3 regions of the Shewanella khirikhana genome follow, and region 2 is predicted to be linked to each of the others. Evidence: predicted binding sites of a transcription regulator. Region 2 holds the regulator's gene; each other region holds the start of a gene.
The links. Region 2 encodes sigma-54, which starts transcription at its own class of promoters, with help from an activator protein. Its sites were predicted from a motif close to GTTGGCACGNNNNTNGNNT; they were not measured.

Region 1 (5,135 bases), 1.8 Mb from region 2:
TGGTGCAGGATATCAGTGGCAAGGTCACCCGCCGCTTTGTGGTCACCATGCAGGGGCGACTCGAAGACAATCGCATCATACTCGAAGAAGACTTTGTGTTTGATGATGGCGAAAAGCAGCGCCGGGTATGGCAACTCGAACCACAGGGCGGTGGCCGCTGGCTTGGTCGTGCCGATGATATTTTAGGTGTCGCAGAGGGGCAGCTCGAAGGCTTTGCCCTGCGCTGGCGCTACGATATGCGTCTTACCGTGGATGGCAGCGAAGTTGAGGTAGCTTTTGACGACTGGCTCTATCTGATAGATGAAAACACCCTGCTTAACAAAAGCGATATCAATAAGTTTGGCATCACCGTTGGCCAGGTGACCCTGGTTATTCGCAAGCGTTAATGGTTACTCCAAACACTGGTCAAGCAACCATGGCCGCCACGGCGAGAACAACAATGGCCTAAGCCTACGGCGAAAGGGTGGGCCGAAACGGCCAAGGCAAGCCCTGGACCGCTTCAGCGCCGGGAAGGTGGGGTCAGCGTGGGTTAGGGAAGGGTGACGCCTTCGCGAATGTTCTTGCTGGTGACCTGGCCTGAGCCAGTTGAATGCAGCAGCAGACGGCCTGCGTCATTCACCTCGATGTCGCCGGAGCCATCGGTGATTTCAACCTGTTCCTGCACCTGGCTTACTTCAATATCGCCAGAGCCATCTTTGATACTGACATTGCCCTGAATATCAGATACCTGCATATCGCCGCTGCCATCGGTGATTTTTACATCTCCCTGAGTCTGGCTAAGCCAGATGCCGCCTGAGCCGTCGTTGATGGTGACTCTGTTACCGCCCTGGATCCGCAGGTCGCCTGAGCCATCGGTGAGCTTGATATCGCCGTCAAGGCCGCTGATTTCAATATCGCCGGAGCCATCGGTGAGCGACAGATTAAAGCTGGCAGGTACTTTTAGTGTGAGGTCGATGTAGGGCGACCTGCCAAACTTCGAGACTGAATCTGGGAACTTGGCCACCAAATAGGCTGTATCGCCACGCTTTTCCAGCGTCAACTCCGGGGCCTTGTCGGTGGGGTTGTAAACCATGGCCACAACTTCAATGCTGCTTGAGTCTGCCGAGGTTTCCAGGACAAATTTACCGGCGCCGGTGCTGGCATTCAGGGTTGAAAGCCCGGATGTTGGTAGCGTGAGTTCACGGCGCTCTTCATCGGCAGTTGCCAGAGCTGAAGACATGGCCAGTGAGAGGGCGATAACGGAGAGGCTGAGTTTCATGGTGAATTCCTTGTTCTTAATGTGTTGTCACTGTGTGGGATATTAGTTAGCACAGGCTGTGCCAAGTTTTATGTGTGTGATTTAAAAGGCTAATTTATTTAAGTGGTTAGCGGCACTGGATAGCGGACACTAAAATCTGGCCGATTTCACCATTTGTGGACACTAAAAACTGTCCGCAGTGTCCGGCTGTGTCCGCTGTCTCCGCTTCAGTTAAGGGACTGTGGTAAACTCAGGCCTTTACAGGCAAACGAGTGGATAGAGCATGTCTGAACTTGTGATTGAAGATGTGGTAGAAGGCGAAGGCAAGGCCGCGGTAAAAGGCGCGCTTATTACCACCCATTATCGGGGCTGGCTAGCCGATGGCACCGAGTTTGATTCGTCCCATAAACGTGGTCAGGGATTTCAGTGTGTGATTGGTACTGGCAGGGTAATAAAGGGCTGGGATCAGGGAATTATCGGCATGAAGGTTGGCGGTAAGCGCCGCTTACAGGTGCCGGCGCACCTGGCCTATGGCGAGCGCCAGATTGGCAATATGATCCCGCCTAATTCAGATCTGACCTTCGAGATTGAATTGTTGGAAGTGCTGACCCGGGATGATTAAAAGGCCTACCGGCCTGTGGCGGGCGTAGGATTGGCGCTATGATCCCCCTCAAACTCAGATCTGAGCTTCGAGATTGAATTGCTGGAAGTGCTGACCCGGGACGATTAACGTCGACCGCGAAAAACAGAAACAAAAAAGCCCATGATGACATGGGCTTTTTTGTTTTGAATTTGGTGGCCCCTCACAGACTTGAACTGTGGACCTAACGATTATGAGTCGTGTGCTCTAACCAACTGAGCTAAGGGGCCTTGCTGATTTGCCGGGGGCTTTACCCCAAGCGGTTTGCAGTATACGAAGTTTGCCAGGGCTTGTCACGGGGCAATTGGAGCAAAATTCCAGCTTGATGTTCAATTGGTTAATGGGTAATCAGCCTCGGTTGTTGCCCGGAAATAACAAAGCCACCCGAAGGTGGCTTTGTGTGACTTTCGCTGACTATCAATCGTCGAGGAACGACTTGAGGATCTCAGAGCGGCTTGGGTGGCGCAGCTTGCGCAGGGCCTTGGCTTCAATCTGACGGATACGCTCACGGGTTACGTCGAACTGCTTACCCACTTCCTCGAGGGTGTGGTCAGTGTTCATGTCGATACCGAAACGCATACGCAGTACCTTGGCTTCACGGGCGGTCAGGCCTGCCAGCACTTCGTGGGTGGCTTGCTTGAGGCTCTCGCTGGTGGCGCTGTCCAGTGGCAACTCGAGGGTGGTATCCTCGATGAAATCCCCCAGATGCGAATCTTCATCGTCACCGATTGGGGTTTCCATGGAGATAGGCTCTTTGGCGATTTTCAGTACCTTGCGGATCTTGTCCTCAGGCATGGCCATGCGCTCAGCCAGTTCTTCAGGGGATGGCTCGCGGCCCATTTCCTGCAGCATCTGACGGCTGATGCGGTTCAGCTTGTTGATGGTCTCAATCATGTGTACCGGAATACGGATGGTACGGGCCTGATCCGCGATAGAGCGGGTGATGGCCTGACGGATCCACCAGGTCGCATAGGTCGAGAACTTGTAACCACGACGGTATTCAAACTTGTCCACCGCCTTCATCAGGCCGATGTTACCTTCCTGGATAAGGTCGAGGAACTGCAGGCCACGGTTGGTGTATTTCTTGGCGATAGAAATTACCAGACGCAGGTTGGCCTCAACCATTTCCTTCTTGGCACGGCGAGCCTTGGCTTCACCGATGCTCATGCGGCGGTTGATGTCTTTGATGGCTTCAATAGACAAACCGGTTTCCACTTCAATGGCTTCCAGCTTGCTGCGACAGCGCTGCACGTCGTCTTCAACCAGTTTCAGATCGGCTGAGTATGGACGACCGGCTTCAATTTCTTTGTGGAACCAGGTCAGATCGGTTTCGTTACCAGTGAAGAGCTTGACGAAGTTCTTCTTCGGCATCTTGGCCTGTTCAACACACAGCTTCATGATCAGACGTTCCTGAACACGAACCTTGTCCATCATTTCGCGCATGCTCTTGACCAGACGGTCAAACTGCTTGGGCACCAGACGGAATTCTTTGAAGATCTCACCCAGCTCGAACAGGGCTACGGTGGATTCAGGATGAGCACGGCCTTTGACTTCGATGATTTTCAGGGCGTTGTCGTAGGCGATACGCAGGGCAGCAAAGCGCTCACGGGCGACTTCAGGGTCTGGACCCTTGGCACCGTCGTCGTCGCTGCTGTCGCCATCTTCGTCTTCGTCTTCTTCTTCGTCCATATCGTCTTCATCTTCCAGCTCTTCTTCTGAAAGTTCGGAACCGATATGGGTCGCAGTGGGGCCTACGTCTTCTTCGTTGGGATCAACGAAACCAGAGATGATGTCAGACAGACGGATCGCGTCGGCTTCGAACTGGTCGAATTGCTCGAGGATCATGGCGATAGCCTGTGGGTATTCGGCCACAGAGCTCTGAACTGTGTTGATGCCTTCTTCGATGCGCTTGGCGATAACGATTTCGCCTTCGCGGGTCAGCAGTTCAACAGTACCCATTTCACGCATGTACATACGCACTGGGTCTGTGGTGCGGCCAAGCTCGCTTTCTACTGTGGCAAGTGCCGCAGCAGCTTCTTCGGCTGCATCTTCGTCGGTGTTGTCCTCGGACATCATCATGTCATCGGCATCCGGCGCTTCTTCAAATACGCGGATACCCATGTCATTGATCATCTGGATAATATCTTCGATCTGGTCTGAATCGACCATATCTGCAGGCAAGTGATCGTTCACTTCTGCATAGGTTAAGTAACCTTGCTCTTTACCTTTGGCGAGCAACATTTTGAGTTGCGACTGCGGAGTATGATCCATAGATATCATCCAATTTGGGTAAGTGTTACAACGATGGCGATTGCGGTGGAGCCACAAAGTCGCGCAAATCGTCAATTATAGCCATCTGCCTATGCCTGTGCCAGAGGGGCAGGGCGGTTTTTTGCCCTAGTTCATGCCCTTCATCACGACGATAAGCTTTTGGAGTTGCAGCTTTTCTTCCCGGGTGAGGTCGGGCTTGATGCTGAGCTCCTGGTAGCGCTGCTCAATATATTGATTATTGAGCCATATCAGCGCTTTGCGAAATTCCTGTGCCACATTATCTTCGGCTATCTGGTGTTCCCACTGGGCCAGCTTGGTTAGGGGGCTCCAGTGCTCGGTTTCCCGATAGTGTTCCAACAGCTGCGCTGTGGTCAGCGCCTTGTCCCGGGTCAGTTCGAGCAGCTCTATCAAGAGCCCAATTCCAGTCATACGGATATGGGCCAGTGCAGGTTGCACTGCCAGACCATGACCCAGCTCGGGGCTTTGTACCAACAGGGCAATCGCCAGACGCAGCGGTGTGCCGCGTCCTTTGAGTCCCTTTTGGGCCATCACCTTTGCCCCGCCGGTTTGACCGCCAATGCCGAGCTTTTTCTTTAAATCCTCACTGCTGTTCATACCCAATTTGTGGGCAAGGTTTTCAAGCAGCAGATTCGTCAGCACCGGGTCTTTAATTTTTTCAATCAGGGCAATGGCCTGCTTGGCCAGATTGCCTTTGTCGGTACCGTATTTCTGCGACAGGGTCTCAAACAGATATTCGGCCAGCGACTGTGCGTTTTGAACGCGAACTTCGAAGGCGTCTTTGCCTTCCTTGCGGACTTGCGAGTCCGGATCTTCTCCCTGGGGGAGGAACATAAATTTTACGTTGTCACCGGGTTTAAGCAGTGGCAGGGCTGTTTCCATGGCCCGCCAGGCAGCTTCAGATCCGGCTCTGTCGCCGTCGTAACAGCAAATAACTTCTTTGGCACTGCGCAGCAGCAGTTGGAACTG
Region 2 (5,135 bases):
AGGCCAGATCGTCGGTGTCCAAACCGGCGGCGGCCCGGGCCAGACGCTCAGGACTCATCTGGCGGATAAACTTGTCTTTCATCTCTTCGCCAAGCTCTTCAAGCACTTCACCGGCGAGTTCTGGGTCAATCAGTTGCCACAGTACCTGACGGGTGCGCGGCGGCGAGGATTCCAGCACCAGGGCGATGTCGGAGGCGGCCATATTGAGCAGCATTTGCCGCACATGCACAAACATGCCGCTGCCGAGGGCTTCGTTGAGCTGGCTCAGTCTGAGTTCGGTCTGTTCGTTATCCAGAAGTTCCAATGGCATCGCCTTTCCCCAAAGAGATGAATTGGCAATATGGTAGCAAATATAGGGGGATAGACGAAGATTACCGCTAATGTGCAGTGCAATATGCTGCGATGGTTTTAGTTGGGGAGAGGAGTTGCGCTATCGTCTGCCGTCGTATGAGGGCGTTTAGCACTCTTCGTCGAAGCAGGCGTTGATAAGGTTGCAGATGGCGTCCATGGCCTGCTCGGCCTCATCGCCTTCGGCAATGATATGGATGGTTTTGCCCATGCCGGATTCCAGCATCAGCAGCCCCAGTACACTGGCGGCAGAAGCCTGTTTTTCGCCCTGTACCAGGGTCACGCTGGCCTTGAACTCAGACGCCAGTACCGCCAGCTTGGTGGCGGCGCGGGCATGTAATCCGAGCTTATTGACTATGGTGATATCGCGCTCAAGCCTTGGCATTGAGTTCCCTGTGGCGTGCCTCGACCTTATGGTGCGAGTTGGCAAAACGTTTGGCCAGCTGGTCGGCAATGTACACCGAGCGGTGCTGACCGCCGGTACAACCTATGGCGATGGTCAGGTAACTGCGGTTGTTGCGCTCCAGATGCGGCAGCCAGGTTTCCAGCAGGTTTTCGATTTGCCAGATGTACTTGTTGACCAGCACCTGACGCTCCAAAAACTGCTTCACCGGCTCATCCAGTCCGGTCATCGGCCGAAGGGCTGGCTCCCAGTGCGGATTTGGCAAGAAACGGGCGTCGAACATAAAGTCGGCCTCGGTGGGCATGCCATGCTTGAAGCCAAAGGATTCAAAGATGATTACCAGCTCTTTGTCGGTGCGCCCCAGCAGAATTTGCCTGACAGCATCGGCCAGCTCATAGACGTTCAGATTGGAGGTGTCTATGTAGTGGTCCACCAATTGCGACACAGGCTCAAGCAGTTTGCCTTCGAGTTTGATGGCTTCCTGGAGTGAGACTTTGCTGCGTGACAATGGATGCAGACGACGGGTTTCGCTGTAGCGTTTCAGCAGCACTTTATCGCTGGAGTTGAGGAAGAAACTGGTGAGCTCAACCCCGGGTGGCAGTTTGGCAAGCTCCTGTTCCAGCGCTTTTTCCTGCTCAGGCATATTGCGAATGTCGATACTGATGGCGACCTTGTCGCTGCTGCCTTTGAGCTGCTCCAGTAAGGGGCCCATCAGGGTCAGCGGCAAGTTATCGACGCAGTAATAGCCCAAGTCTTCCAATACCCGCAGGGCAACGGATTTCCCTGAGCCGGAGCGGCCGGAAACAATGACGAGTTTCATCCTGTGATTACCTGGTAGAGTTCCTTTTCATCATGGCTTTTACGCAATTGCTTCAACACCTGACGGTCGTTGAGCTTTTCGGCCATGGCTGCCAGGGTACTCAGATGCTGTTGGCATTGGTCTGATGGCACCAACAGGGCGAACAGAATGTCCACCGGCTGCTTGTCGATGGCATCGTAGCCAATGGCTTCTTCGCATTTGATGAGTACGGCGAGAGGTTTATCGATACTACCCAGGCGACCATGGGGAATGGCAATGCCATTACCAATGCCGGTGCTACCCATCTTTTCGCGGGCCAGCAGGCTTTCAAAGATCTCTTGGGAAGAGAGGGAAGGGTACTGGGCTGCGGCGAGATCGCTAATCAGTTCCAGTACCTTTTTCTTGCTGCCCGGAGTGGCACAGCTAGTGCACTCCGGCGCCAGGATGGTACTTAGTTCCATCGTTAATGTTTGGTCAGTTTCTCTTTGTGTTTAATTACCTGACGGTCCAGTTTATCAATCAGGGCGTCAATGGCGGCGTACATGTCTTCATGTTCTGAGGTGGCGAATACTTCGCCTCCGTTGAGGTGAAGCTTAGCTTCTGCGATTTGCTGCAATTTCTGAACATTGAGAACAACGTGCACATTATTGATCTGTTCGAAATGGCGTTCAAGCTTGGAGAATTTACTCTCGACGTAGTCACGCAGTGAGTCAGTAATTTCGATGTGATGCCCAGTCAGGTTGATTTGCATAGACACTTTCCTCCAATGACCTCGGTTGGGTTACAAACTCTTACGCTGATTCGACGGTGGTATCAGCATCGCCTCTCGGTATTTGGCGATGGTGCGTCGGGCAACGTTGATTCCTTGTTCCGCCAGAAGTTCTGCCATCTTGCTGTCGCTTAACGGCTTCTTCTGGTTTTCCGCTGCAACCAGTTTCTTGATAAAGGCGCGGATTGCAGTAGAAGAGCACTCTCCGCCATCTTCGGTTCCGACATGGCTGGAGAAAAAGTATTTCAGTTCAAAGATACCCCGCGGGGTATGCATGTACTTTTGAGTGGTGACCCTGGAGATGGTGGATTCATGCATTTCCACCGCCTCGGCGATATCGTTGAGCACCATGGGTTTCATGGCTTCTTCACCGTACTCAAAAAAGCCCTGCTGGAATTGCACTATGCAGTTGGCCACCTTGAGCAGGGTGTCGTTGCGGCTCTCCAGACTCTTGATAAACCACTTGGCCTCTTGCAGATGGCCGCGGATAAACTGGCTATCTGACTGATTGCGACTGGTGCGTGCCAGTGCAGCATACTGCTGATTCACACTCAGTTTAGGCATGCAATCCGGGTTCAGCTCCACCACCCAGCGACCATTCTTTTTGCTCACCGACACGTCAGGGATCACGTACTCTTCCTTGGTGCTGGTGACGTTTTCGCCCGGACGGGGATTCAGACTCTGGATCAGCACTATGGCGTCTCTGAGCTCTTCTTCCTTGAGGCGGGTTTTACGCATCAGGGTGCGGAAGTCGCGGTTGGCAATCAGGTCCAGATGCTCACGGATAAGCAGCTTAGCGTTATCCAGATGCGGCGTATCGGCGGCAAATTGCCCCAGCTGGATCAGCAGGCACTCGGCCAAATCCCTCGCTGCAACACCAATGGGATCGAAGTGTTGAATGCGCTTGAGCACAGCCTCGACTTCGTCCAGCTCAACCTCTTCATCGCCCACCGCCTCAAGGATTTCATCCAGGCTTTGGGTCAGATAGCCCTTTTCGTCAATGGCATCAATGATAGCGGTGGCAATGGCCAAATCGGTATCCGAAAAAGGGGTGAGATTTTTCTGCCATTCGAGGTGTTCGTACAGGCCTTCGCTGGTTTCGCCCTGAAACGGCATGTCGTCGTCGCGACTGATGCCGGGGCCGGCAACCGGAGCGGCGGTGAAGACTTCATCCCAGGTAGTGTCCATGGGCAGTTCATCCGGCATGGATTCCTGAGTCACGGCTTCGGAGGTTTCTACCGAAGCGGAATCTCCTGCGCTGGCTGATACTGAGCCTTCATCGAATTTGTCGTCGAAGTCTTTGTCGCCGCCATCGGCATCGTACTGATCGCCATCGAGGCGATCGTCGTCCATTTCCAGCAGCGGATTGGCGTCGAGGGCTTGTTGAATTTCCTGTTGCAGTTCAAGCGAGGAGAGTTGAAGCAGACGAATGGCCTGCTGCAACTGTGGCGTCATGGTGAGTTGTTGTCCCAGTTTGAGCTGGAGCGACGCTTTCATCGTACTGCGGATCCTTCACTAAATAATTCAGGTAGAAAGCTTTTATCTATCAGGTTCTTCGGCCAATAGCCACCCTGATTTACCGGATATGAGACGGTAGGCTTTGTTGTTTAACTATAGCCTGAATTGCTCACCCAAGTACACTGCACGCACTTGCTGATTGTCCAGGATCTCGGCAGGTGTGCCTTCGGCAATCAGGCTGCCGTGGCTGACGATGTAGGCTTTTTCACACACATCCAGGGTTTCACGCACGTTGTGGTCGGTAATCAGTACCCCAAGGCCGCGGTTTTTCAGCTGTTCGATAATCTTTTTGATATCGATAACCGAGATGGGGTCTACCCCGGCAAAGGGTTCATCCAACAGGATAAAGCGTGGATTGGCGGCCAGTGCGCGGGCAATTTCCACCCGGCGACGCTCACCGCCTGAGAGTGACATACCGGCGTTGTCGCGGATGTGGGTGATGTGGAACTCTTCCAGCAGCTGCTCGAGCAGCTCTTCACGCTCATCGCTGCTGAGTTCTTTACGCATCTGCAGCACGGCCATGATGTTGTCGCGCACCGATAGCTTACGGAAGATGCTGGCTTCCTGGGGCAGGTAGCCAATGCCTTTGCGGGCTCGCAGGTGCATGGGGTCGAGGGTCAGGTCATCGTCATTGATGTGAATACTGCCCTTGTCGCTCTGTACCAGACCCACCACCATGTAGAAGGTGGTGGTTTTACCGGCACCGTTGGGGCCGAGCAGGCCAACCACCTGACCGGTATTCACCGTGAGGCTGACATCTTTTACCACCTGACGGTTCTTGTAACTCTTGGCGAGGTTGCTGGCCTTCAGGGTCAGTGCCGTCATTGCTGCTTCTCTTTCTGGGGTTGAGGCTGGTCTTGCTTGCCTTTGTCCTGCAGTTCCTGCTGGTAGTTCTCAGGTTTGATGATGGTGATCACCTGATCGTCTTTTTTACCGCTGCTTTGCGAGCTGAGCTGCTGCTTTTCGATGTCGTAGACGATGGAGTCGGCGCTGACCTTACTGCCATCCTGCTCGACTTCGGCGCTGCCCTTGAGGCCCATGATGCGGCTGTCGATGTTGTAGCTGATTTCGTTGGCGCTGGCCTGCACTGTGCGGCCATCTTCCACCTGCTGGCTGTAGGTGGCTGGCTTGCCCTTGGCGAGCAGGATCCGCTTGCCGGTCTTCTCATCTGTGTAGGAGCTGAGTTCGTCGGCTTTGAGCACCAAACTGCCCTGGGTCAGGGTTACCGGGCCTTCGTAGACGATGCGTTTGTTTTTCAAATCGGCGTAGCTGTTGGCTGCCGCGATTTTCACTTCCTG
Region 3 (5,135 bases), 1.7 Mb from region 2:
GTTGGTGGCGGCGATGATGCGCACATCGACCTTGAGGCTTCTGTCATCGCCAATACGCTGCACATCGCCATATTGCAGCACCCGCAGCAGCTTGGCCTGCAGCCCAAGGGGCAGCTCGCCAATTTCATCCAAAAACAGGGTGCCTTTGTCGGCGGTTTCAAACTTGCCGCTGCGATGGCTGATGGCGCCGGTAAAGGCGCCTTTGACGTGGCCGAAGAGTTCGCTTTCGGCCACCGATTCGGGCAGGGCGGCGCAGTTCAAATACACCAGCGGCTTGGCGGCGCGGGTACTGGCCTGATGGACCGAGCGGGCTACCAGCTCTTTACCTGTACCGGTTTCGCCGAGAATAAGCACGCTCAAGTCGGTACCTGCCACCGCGAGGATCTCCTGGCGCAAGCTTTCCATGGCGGCGGCATTGCCCACCATCGGCTGGCTGTCATCGGTGGTTTCACGGCTGGCGGGTCCAAGCAGGGATACCCGTTCAAGCTTGTCGAGCAGCAGCGCATTCTTGAGGGAGGCGGCGCTCAGCGCCCCCAGAGCACGCAGATCCATCAGCCCCAGATTGTCGAATTGCTCGGGGGAAAAGGCATCCAGCGTCAGCGCGCCAATCAGTTTCTCGCCATCGAACAGCGGCAGACCGATGCAGGCGTGCACGTGCAGGCGGTCGTCCTGATTGGGAATGAGGCCGTCGTAAGGGTCGGGCAGTTCGCTGTCGGCGGGGAAGCGCACCAGATCGCCGGCGCGGGCGATAGCTTCAAGTCGGGGGTGATCGTCAATGGCAAAGTGGCGCCCGGCCACGTCTTCGGCAAGGCCTGCGGTGGCAAGCGGCACAAAGTGACGGTCGCGAAACTCCAGCAGTGCGGTGGCATCGCAGCCAAGATTGGTTTTCACCGTATCGACCAGGCGGGCAAAGCGGTCGCGATGGGACAGACCCGAGGTGATATCCAGGGCAATACGGGTAAGCAGGGTTTGACTTAAGGACATGGGCGTATGCTGACCCTTGGGGAAAAGTGTGTCTGTCAGCATACGCTTATCATTCTGAATTGTCATTTTGACAGGGAGCGCACTGGGCGCCCCCATTGTCTATTTGACCAGTGTTGATGGGTTGAGTTTAGGTTTTGTTTACCTGGCTCAGGCTTTGTCAGGCTGTTACCGGGCGGGTTGCCGCGGCTTTTTTACCGGCAAAGGCTTTGCGAACAACATCCCAAAGGAACATGGCCAGCAACATGCCGCCGAAGGCAAAGATCACATCACCGACCACCCGCAGCCACACCAGGGTTTCTACTGTGCTGCTGTGGATGACTTCCGGGGAGCGGGCAAACCAGTAGCCGTTTTCAATCACCGCGAAGAACTGAGTGATCCCCACCGGTAGCAGCGACATGAACACCATGGCGGCAAGACCGATATTCAGGCTCCAGAAGGCGCCCTTGAGCAGTTTCTCGTTCCACTGCATTTCCAGTGTCAGACCACGGACACAGGAGAGCATCAGGCCGATCCCCAGCATGCCATATACCCCCATAAAGGCGGCGTGGCCGTGGGTGGCTGTGGTGTTAAGACCCTGCACAAAGTAGAGCGAAATCGGAGGGTTAATCAGGAAGCCAAGCATACCGGCGCCAACCAGGTTCCAGAAGGCGGTAGCCACAAAGAACATGATGGCCCAGTGGTAGCGCTGCATCCAGGGAGCGGCATTGCGCAGACGATAGCTTTCTACAGCCTCATAACCAATCAGAGCCAGTGGCACCACTTCCAGCGCCGAGAAGATAGCACCCCAGGCAATAATGGAGTTGGTGGTGCCGGTGAAGTACAGGTGGTGCAGGGTACCGATAAGGCCGCCGGTGAGGAAGATCACCGTGGTAAACAGCACGGCTGCGTTGGCACTGCGGGCACGGATAAGTCCCAGACGCACCAGCAGCAGGGCGATAACTGAGGTCGCGAAGGTTTCAAAGAAGCCTTCTACCCACAGGTGAACCACCCACCAACGCCAGTATTCAGCCATGGCGAGGTTGGTGTGCTTGCCCATAAAGAGACCGGCGCCGTAGAAGAGGCCGATGGCCACGCAGGATGCGTACAACACCCACACCACGGGGCGCATTTCGCCCTGATCATTGAGCGCAGGACGAATGGCCGCAGTAACCAGCGCCAGCCAGATCATCAGCCCGACCAGCAACAGGATTTGCCACACCCGGCCCAAATCCACGTACTCGTAGCCCTGATGGCCAAAGAGGAAGTTGTTGTCGAGGTTGAAGTATTGCTGAACACCCAGCCATTCACCGGCCATGGAGCCGAGCACGACCACCACCAGGGCAACCCAGAGCACGTTCACGCCAAGGCGTTGATACTTGGGCTCATGGCCCGAAAGCGCCGGCGCTATATACAGGCCGGTGCCAAGCCAGGCGGTGGCAATCCAGAACACTGCCAGCTGAGTGTGCCAGGTACGGGTGACCGAATAAGGCAGAATTTCAGACAGCGGAATACCATAAAACTGCTGACCTTCCACCGCATAGTGCGCCGTGATCCCACCCAGCACTATTTGCAGTAAAAACAGCCCAATAGCGGTAATGAAGTACTTTCCAACCGCCTTTTGTGACGGCGTGGGCTTAAAGCGGAACAGCGGGTCTTCTTTGGCCGGAGTGGGCAGCGGCTGTTCACGGCCGGCGGCGTGATACCACACCAGACCACCAATCCCGGCGATCAGGGTAACGATACTCAGAATCGACCAGACGATGTTGTCCGACGTTGGGGTATTGCCAAGCTGGGGATCGTACGGCCAGTTGGCGGTGTAGGTGTAGGTCTCGCCGGGACGCTCTGTGATGGCGGCCCAGGCACTCCAGAACACAAAGGCCGTCAGCTGCTGACGGCGCTCCAAATCGGGTACAGTGGCCTCTTTCATGGCGTACTGTTCACGCAGTGGCTGCATGGCGGCATCGTCACCGAACAGGGCAACATAGTGATCTGCCACTGTCTGAATAGCCTTGATACGGGTAGCGCTTAAAGACACTTCCAGTTTGTCGCCGTTTTTGAACAGGCTATTGCGGCGCATATCATCGCGCAGCGCCTGCTCCAGACCAGCTTGCTGGCTGCTGTCCAGACTGGCGAAGTCTTTGCCATACTGTGCCTTGGCGCTGATATCGAGCCAGGCCTGGGCTTCGCGGTGCAGCCAATCGGCTGACCAATCGGGGGCAACGTAAGAGCCGTGGCCCCAAATGGAACCCAGTTGATGGCCGCCCATGGAGCGCCACACCAGCTGGCCGCGCAGTATGTCCTGCTTATCAAATACCACCTGACCGCTTTCGCTGGTATAGGCATCGGCGATGGGGGGCATCTCCCGATAAATCTCGCTGCCCAAGCTGAGCAGTACTGTGAAGGAGGCAATCAGCACTACTAACAGTGCGATAGCCGTTTTGCGAAGTGAACTCATTCTGGCCTCTCTAGCGCTTGTTCTAATGTCATTCCTACAAGGCAGTTTGTGTGCCAAAGTGAAAAAGTGATAAATAACAATGTGATGAGGTTTTTGCTTAACCAAATGGTGTCATTAAGACAGTGATTTTTATTGTGCAAATTACACTTTGATTGTCATTTTGATACCAAGATGCTTTTTGTGTAATTTGTTGATTTTGTTGCTCTACGTTTACTTCTTGAATGAATGCTGAATATTTTAGATAAAATTCACTTAATGGCTTAAATAAATTGGGTTTTACTGACTTCAAATTTTAATTAAAAATCGTTAACCCACAGCTTAATGATGATGCTGGCTGGTATAATTGCCGCGTAATTTTTATAGGAGGGGATATGGGCGCTGAAAATATGAATCTGTTTTTTCTGGTAGCCGCTGCGCTGGTGGGTCTCAGTGTGGTACTCAGTCCCCTGTCTTCGCGCCTTGGGGTACCGATCCTGCTGGTATTTTTGGGGGTGGGCATGCTGGCCGGAGAGGACGGCCCCGGCGGTATTCAGTTCGATGATTTCTCGACCGCCTACCTGGTAAGTAATTTGGCGCTGGCGGTGATTTTGCTCGATGGCGGCCTCAGAACCAAGATGGCGAGCTTTCGACTGGCACTGTGGCCATCCTTGTCGCTGGCCACGGTTGGCGTGGCGGTCACCACGGCGCTGACCGGCATGTTGGCGGCCTGGTTGTTTAATCTGGATTTACTCAGTGGCCTGCTGATTGGCGCTATCGTCGGCAGTACCGATGCAGCCGCTGTGTTTTCACTGCTCAAGGGGCGGGCGCTCAACGAGCGGGTGGGCTCGACGCTGGAAATCGAGTCGGGCAGTAACGATCCCATGGCGGTGTTCTTAACCGTTACCCTGATTGCCATGATAGCCGCTGGCGGCAACTTCGATTTACCTGTACTGCTGAAAAGCTTGATATTGCAGGCGGGAGTGGGCCTTGCCGCCGGACTCGGTGGCGGATATCTGATGTGGCGTCTGGTTAATCGCAGTGTGCTGGCCGATGGGCTTTACCCCATTCTGGTGCTGGCGGGTGGCCTGTTGCTGTTTGCGCTGTCCAACAGCCTCGGCGGCAGTGGTATTTTGTCGATTTACCTCTATGGCCTGTTTTTGGGCAATCGTGGCATGCGCGGCAAACACAGCACCCTGGCGGTGATGGATGGCCTGACCTGGCTTGCACAAATCGGTATGTTCCTGGTGCTGGGACTGCTGCTGACGCCGTCCTCTTTGCTGGATGTGCTGCTGCCTGGGCTGGCGCTGGCAATCGGGATGATAGTGTTCGCCCGGCCACTGGCGGTCTGGTTGAGCCTGGCACCATTTAAGCGTTTTACCTCACGGGAGCGCTGGTTTATCAGTTGGGTGGGGCTTCGAGGCGCCGTGCCCATTATTCTGGCGGTGTTCCCTATGATGGCCGGACTGCCCCATGCGGAGCTTTACTTCAACCTGGCGTTTTGTGTGGTGTTGGTGTCCTTGCTGCTGCAGGGAACCAGCCTGCCGCTGGCGATGCGTCTGGCAAAGGTAGAGCTGCCTGCCAGACCTGAGCCCATCAGCCGCGCCGGGGTGGATATCTTCCCCGCCAGCGAGTGGGAGATTTTTGTGTATCGCCTCAAGGCGCACAAATGGTGTGTGGGCGAGCCGTTGAAGCGGCTGGACATGCCTGAGGGAACCCGTATTGCCGCGCTGTTTCGCCA

Region 1: the regulator sigma-54 is predicted to act here: its motif matches at 1,306-1,324, upstream of STH12_RS01715 (DUF4097 family beta strand repeat-containing protein).
Region 3: the regulator sigma-54 is predicted to act here: its motif matches at 3,458-3,476, upstream of STH12_RS01245 (nitric-oxide reductase large subunit).

The regions. Positions count from the first base shown of each region.
Region 1 covers NZ_CP020373.1:410,870-416,004, forward strand. Annotated here, with positions in the region: gene STH12_RS01710 (DUF3833 domain-containing protein) at 1-386, shown strand, start outside; gene STH12_RS01715 (DUF4097 family beta strand repeat-containing protein) at 530-1,258, opposite strand; gene STH12_RS01720 (FKBP-type peptidyl-prolyl cis-trans isomerase) at 1,521-1,859, shown strand; tRNA gene STH12_RS01725 (tRNA-Ile) at 2,031-2,107, opposite strand; gene rpoD (RNA polymerase sigma factor RpoD) at 2,295-4,148, opposite strand; gene dnaG (DNA primase) at 4,275-5,135, opposite strand, start outside.
Region 2 covers NZ_CP020373.1:3,401,237-3,406,371, reverse strand. Annotated here, with positions in the region: gene mgtE (magnesium transporter) at 1-310, opposite strand, end outside; gene STH12_RS14960 (HPr family phosphocarrier protein) at 458-733, opposite strand; gene rapZ (RNase adapter RapZ) at 720-1,571, opposite strand; gene ptsN (PTS IIA-like nitrogen regulatory protein PtsN) at 1,568-2,011, opposite strand; gene hpf (ribosome hibernation promoting factor) at 2,014-2,301, opposite strand; gene STH12_RS14940 (RNA polymerase factor sigma-54) at 2,332-3,816, opposite strand; gene lptB (LPS export ABC transporter ATP-binding protein) at 3,931-4,662, opposite strand; gene lptA (lipopolysaccharide transport periplasmic protein LptA) at 4,659-5,135, opposite strand, start outside.
Region 3 covers NZ_CP020373.1:308,166-313,300, forward strand. Annotated here, with positions in the region: gene norR (nitric oxide reductase transcriptional regulator NorR) at 1-984, opposite strand, end outside; gene STH12_RS01245 (nitric-oxide reductase large subunit) at 1,142-3,418, opposite strand; gene STH12_RS01250 (potassium/proton antiporter) at 3,790-5,135, shown strand, end outside.